Desulfatitalea tepidiphila: one gene and its partner. The protein of the gene in region 2 interacts with the protein of the main gene of each other region in a pairwise test. Links are inferred from orthologs where the notes say so. Each region holds a gene or a part of one and is shown on either strand. Other genes may lie near its edges.

Region 1 (3,036 bases), on a different replicon or contig from region 2:
CATGCTCTCGGCCCTCGTGCTGCGCGACCAAGGCATCCACGTGGAGTGGATCTGCTTCGAAACGCCTTTCTTCACCTCCGAAAAGGCACGGCTGGCGTCCCAACAGACCGGTATCCCCCTGCACGTCGAGGATATCACGGTGGACTATCTGGAGATGCTCACGCATCCCCCGGCCGGATTCGGAAAAAACATGAACCCCTGCATGGATTGCCACGCCCTGATGTTCAACAAGGCCGGACGGTTCATGCAGACGCATGGATTTGATTTCCTGTTCAGCGGGGAGGTGCGTGGTCAGCGACCCATGTCTCAGAACGTCTCTTCCCTCCGGTATGTGGAAAAGCATTCCGGGTTCGACGGACGCATCCTCAGGCCGCTCAGCGCCCAGTGCCTGCCGGAAACCTCCATGGAGCAGCAAGGCCTGGTCGACCGACAGCACCTGTTCGGATTCACCGGGCGATCGCGCAAACCGCAAATCGCCCTGGCGGAAAAGTTCGGTATCAAAACCTATCCCGCTCCAGCCGGGGGGTGTCTGCTGACCGATCCGGGCTACTCCCGCAGACTCAAGGATCTCATCGATCATGGGGACGAATTGACCCGCAATGCCCTTTTCCTGCTTCGCCATGGCCGGCACATGCGATTGGGGCCGGCGACCAAGATCGTCATCGGGCGCACCCAGCAGGACAACGAACAGATCCTCCAGTGGTACGACGGTGAAACCGATGCTTTGCTGAAGGTCAAAAACTATCCCGGCCCCAGTGTGCTGATGCCCGGGGGGGGGCCGGATCCCATGATTTTTCTGGCCGCCTGCATCTGCGCGGGGTACAGCAAGGCCCCTGACGCGGCACCGGCCCAGGTCCAGGTTGAAACCAGGGCCAAAACCCAGACGATCTCAGTCCTTGCCATTTCACCGGGTGAGTCAAAACGTTTCCTGATCACTTGATGGCGTTCCTGATCGCTGAACGCCGTCAAACACCCGTTAACGCGGCATGGGTTTGGACTGCGCGTGGGCCCGCAATTGGCCGCAGGCCGCCATGATGTCCAGCCCCTTGCTGTAGCGCACCACACTGGTGAAATGCTTGCCGATCAAAAAATCCTGAAAGGTTTGAATGCGCTTTTCTTCGGGCCGCTCGAACGGGCTGTCCGGGTAAGGATTGAAGGGAATCAGATTGATTTTGGCCTTCAGAGGCCCCAATAACCGAGCGAGCCTGCGGGCATGGTCCAGGTCGTCGTTCAATCCCCTGAACAAAATGTATTCGAAGGTGATCTTGCGGCCCTTGGGCAGGGGATAACCGCGACAGGCCTCGAGCAACTGCCCGATGGGATAGGTGCGGTTGATGGGCATCAATCGGCTGCGGGCCTCGTCATCGACCTCGTTGAGCGAGACGGCCAGGTTCACCCGCGTGTCACGGCCCAGATCGATGAGTCGGGGCACCAGGCCAGCCGTGGAGACCGTTACGCGCCGCGATGCGAATTTCATGCCCCATTCGCTGCTGGTCAATATCTCGATAGCGGGCAGCAGCTGGCCGTAATTGGCCAACGGTTCCCCCATGCCCATGAAGACCAGGTTGGTCAACTGCGACGGATCCTCGAGCCGCCGGCGCACCTCCCACACCTGTCCGACGATCTCGCTGAAGGCCAGATTGCGCGCGAATCCGCCCTGGCCGGTGAGGCAGAAGCGGCACCCCTGGGCGCACCCCACCTGGCTGGAGATGCACAGGGTGTAATGGTTGCGCTCCGGGATCAGAACGCTCTCCACCAAATGGCCATCATGCAAGCGAAACAGGAACTTGCGGGTACCGTCATCGGACGCCAGCACCCGATCGACCTCCAGGCGGCCGTAGGAAAAGTGCTCGGCCAACAAGCCGCGAAAGGCCTTGCTCAGATCGGTCATCTGATCGAAACCGTCGACCAGCCGCACATAAATCCATTTGAGAATCTGGTCGGCGCGATAAGGCTTCTCGCCGTGCGCCAACAGCCAGGCGAGCAGTGCCTCCCGGGTCATCGATTTGATGTCATTGATCATAAAATAACAACATACCTTCACTTTAAACTTAAAACTTTACACTTAAAACCTCAGCGCCCAATATCGGCATTTATTATGCCTTGCCCCGCACCCGCTTTGGTGGTATAGGGCTCCGGTTCATGAACCATTTGTCAGCGACGGCAACCATGGTGTTGCCGTTTTGTTTTGCTTGACTTATCATTTATATCAGTTTATTTTCAAGGTTTTATTGGTATTGTGGTGACCAACGATGTTTGAGAGCCTGAGCGAAAAACTCGATGGCGTCTTTAAAAGGCTCAAGGGACACGGCACCCTTACGGAAAAAAATGTTTCCGAAGGGCTGCGTGAAGTGCGCATGGCCCTGTTGGAAGCCGACGTCCATTTCAAGGTGGTCAAGCAGTTCGTCGCCGATATCAAGGAGCGGGCCCTGGGCCAGGAGGTGATGACCAGCCTGACGCCCGGTCAGCAAGTCATCAAAATCGTCAATGAAGAGCTGACCCGCCTTATGGGCGGAGCCCATGAAGACCTCGATTTGTCAGGTACCCATCCGGTGCCCGTCATGATGGTCGGTCTGCAGGGTTCGGGCAAGACGACCACTACCGGCAAACTGGCCGTCATGCTTCGGAAAAAAGGCCGCAAGCCATACCTGGTGCCGGCCGATGTCTATCGACCGGCGGCCATCGAGCAGCTGCGCAAACTGGGGACCCAGATCGATGTACCCGTCTTCGCATCGCGCGCCGACATGAAGCCGGTGGATATCTGCCAGCAGGCGCGGGTGGAGGCCCAGAAGAGCGGTTGCGACACGGTGCTGATCGATACGGCCGGCCGGTTGCACATCGACGAAACCCTGATGGATGAGCTCAAGGCGATTCAGAAAGCCGTTCATCCCTCGGACATTCTTCTGATCGCCGATGCCATGACCGGTCAGGATGCGGTCAACATGGCCAAGGCCTTTGACGAGGCATTGGGCATCGGCGGTGTGGTGTTGACCAAAATGGACGGCGATGCCCGCGGCGGCGCGGCCCTGTCCATCC
Region 2 (3,113 bases):
CACACAGTGCTTTCAGATCGGGAAGGTCGGATACCGCCGCACCCAGGAGGCCGACCTTTCCAGTCTGGTCGGCCCCCTGTTGCAGGGCATGAAGCAGCCGGGGCAAGGGACGATATCGCGGGGGACGGTACACATAGCCGGCGGCGCAAAAACGGCAGCCATGAGGGCATCCCCGGCTCACTTCGATGAGGAAAGCGTCTTCAAATGTCGTGTGCGGCGTCACCACCGTGCTGGTCGTATCGAACTGGCCGATATCGGCGGCATAGACCCGCGTTATTCTTTCAGGGACCTCGGCCAGTGGCGTAAAACCGGCCAGGGTCCCATCCGGATGGTGGCTGTCCTCGTAGAAGGAAGGCACGTAAACGCCGGGCAGATCCCGGGCAGCCTTCAACAAAAACTCGCGACGATCCATTCCCGGATGAAAACACTCGAAAAAATCTGATAGCAGGGCTTCGGCTTCGCCGATCAGAAAGCAGTCTATGAACGGCGCGAGGGGTTCTGGATTGAGAGAAGCGGAGACTCCCCCTGCCAAAATTAGGGGGAGGGAGGCGCCACGATGGGCGGATGACAGGGGGAGCTCCGCTTTTTGCAGGATGGTCAGTACATTGGCAAAATCATTTTCGAATGAGAGCGAAAAAGCCAAACCATCGAACTCACGCAACCTGCGCCCCGATTCGAGGGAAACCAACGGCCGGTCGGCGTGATTCGTTTCAGGGAGAAACGCACGCTCGCAAACCACATGATCCATTGCATTGAGTAACCGGTAAACCGTTTGGAATCCCAGACTGGCCATGCCCACGGCATAGTGATTGGGATAGATGAGCGCCACACGCACGCGATCATGCCACGATTTATGGGTTGTACCGACCTCTGCATCGAGCCTTTCTTTACGCTGTTTGTCTGTTCCGGGTGCCATCAAACACTCCGTTTAAAAAAAATTGATCCTGAAACCGGATCGCCCTGACCGTTTGGATGGCACCCATTGATCCACAAAAACGCATTCAACCTTGCCTGTCTTTCCCAGCAGGACCGCTTGACACCAAATCCCTAATCCGCCTTGCGTCTCAGGAATGTCGGCACATCCAGGTCATTGCTGTCGATGACCATGCCCTTGTAGCCTTTATAGAGCGACCCGGAGGATTCGTTGGCCGCCAGCTGCTGCCGGCGGACCCGCCGGAAGGTGGGCTCGTCCAGATCATCGCCGGCTGCCAGATCCGCCGGCGTGATATCGCGCACCTTCCCGCCATAGGTCGGATCGGAGACCGGGGCCTGGGCCGGGGCCGGCTCCTTTTTATCCTTCTCGACACCGATGCCGGTGGCAATGACCGTGACCCGCATCTCATCGCCCATATCGTCATCGATGACCGCGCCCCAGATAATATCGGCATCATCGCCGACTTCGTTGTATATACGGTCGGATGCCTCGGTCATCTCTTCCATGGTGATATCGCTGCTGCTGGTGATGTTCATGAGCACACCCTTTGCGCCGGAAATATTGATGTCCTCGAGCAACGGATGGGAAATGGCGCGTTCCGCGGCTTCCACGGCCCGGTTCTCTCCACTGGCCACACCGATACCCATGATGGCCATGCCGGCCTTGGACATGGTGGTCTTGACATCGGCGAAATCGAGGTTGACCAACCCCGGCCGGATGATCAGATCGGTAATGCCTTTCACCGAATGGAGCAGTATTTCATCGGCCTTGCGGAACATGTCGATCATGCGGGCATTTTTGGAAGCCAGACCGCGCAGCCGGTCATTGGGAATGGTGATGACCGTGTCGGCCACCCGCTTGAGCTCTTCCAGGCCTTCGTCCGCGGCGCGCGCGCGTTTTTTACCCTCAAAAGAAAAAGGACGCGTGACCACGGCCACGGTGAGGATCCCCAGCTCCTTGCACAACCCTGCGATGACCGGAGCGGCGCCCGTTCCGGTGCCGCCTCCGAAACCGGCGGTAATAAACACCATGTGGCTGTCAGTCAGCGACGCCTTCACCGCCTCGCCGCTTTCCAGGGCGGCATCCCTGCCGATCTGCGGATTGGCCCCTGCGCCCAGTCCTTCGGTCAGCTTCTCTCCCAGCTGGATTTTGATTTCCGCCTTGGAAACCTCCAGGGCCTGGACATCGGTGTTGGCGGCAATGAATTTTACGCCATGCAGATTGCTGGTGATCATGTTGTTGATGGCATTGCCGCCCGCCCCGCCAACGCCGATCACCTTGATTTTTGCCGAATTTTCCTGCTCGATGTAACTAAACATAGTCTCCCCCTTTTTGTATGTTAAAGGTTTCCCCCTATATCCTTCTCTTTTAAGCAGACAGGTGAATACCCGAACGATTCTTCATATTACTTCCTTGAACCATTTCTTCATCCGCTGCACGATGCTGTTGAAAATATTCTTATCGCGAATGCGGAACTTCTTGACCGGCTGTTTGCGTGCCCCATACATCACAAGCCCCACGCCCGTGGCATACATGGGATTGTTCACCACATCGGTCAGACCCGTGATCCCTTGGGGCTTTCCGAGTCGGGCCGGAAGCCCCAATACGGATTCGGCGATGTCCGTTACCCCATCGAGCAGTGCCGTTCCGCCGGTGACCACCACGCCCGACGTCACGTAGTGCTCCATCTCCGCACGATAGATTTCCCGTTTGAGCAAGGTAAAGATCTCTTCCATGCGAGGTTCCAAAATCTCTCCGAGGATCTGGCGCGGCAACTTGCGGGCTTTTCGCCCACCCATACCCGGCACTTCGATAGTATCTTCCGTGTTGATGTTCTCCGACAGGCAACTGCCGTACTTCTTCTTTATCTTCTCCGCCTCGGCCAATGGCGCCCGCAGGCCGATGGCGATATCGTTGGTCAGGTTGTCTCCGCCCAGGGCCAGCACAAAGGTGTGCTTGATGTTCTGACCGGAGAAAATCGCCAAATCCGAGGTGCCGCCGCCCAGATCGATCAGGGCTGTCCCCAGTTGCTTTTCTTCCCCCGTCAATACGGCCTCTCCCGAAGCCAGCGATTCCAGGACGATGTCGCACACATCCAGCCCCGCCCGGTTGGCGCACTTGACGATGTTGTGGGCCGAGGTCACCGCGCCGGTCACGATATGGATTTTGGCTTCGAGGC

What was found. The genes of interacting proteins can lie anywhere in the genome.
Region 1: the proteins of ftsZ (region 2) and rlmN interact in binary tests that used the Escherichia coli proteins (3 or more experiments, as listed by UniProt). The link is inferred for Desulfatitalea tepidiphila from one-to-one orthologs.

Annotation. Positions count from the first base shown.
Region 1 is NZ_BCAG01000007.1:69,767-72,802, forward strand. What follows is about bases 1-2,886. They hold rlmN (dual-specificity RNA methyltransferase RlmN), read right to left. Parts: upstream 2,024-2,886; coding sequence 977-2,023; downstream 1-976. Other genes in these bases: DFT_RS24155 (DUF814 domain-containing protein), read left to right, coding at 1-940; ffh (signal recognition particle protein), read left to right, coding at 2,253-2,886. Outside these bases: more of ffh, read left to right, coding at 2,887-3,036.
Region 2 is NZ_BCAG01000001.1:848,388-851,500, reverse strand. The notes cover bases 151-3,113. They hold ftsZ (cell division protein FtsZ), read right to left. Parts: upstream 2,254-3,113; coding sequence 1,048-2,253; downstream 151-1,047. Other genes in these bases: ftsA (cell division protein FtsA), read right to left, coding at 2,335-3,113; DFT_RS03695 (radical SAM protein), read right to left, coding at 151-916. In the rest of the region: more of DFT_RS03695, read right to left, coding at 1-150. UniProt on the Escherichia coli protein: Essential cell division protein that forms a contractile ring structure (Z ring) at the future cell division site. The regulation of the ring assembly controls the timing and the location of cell division.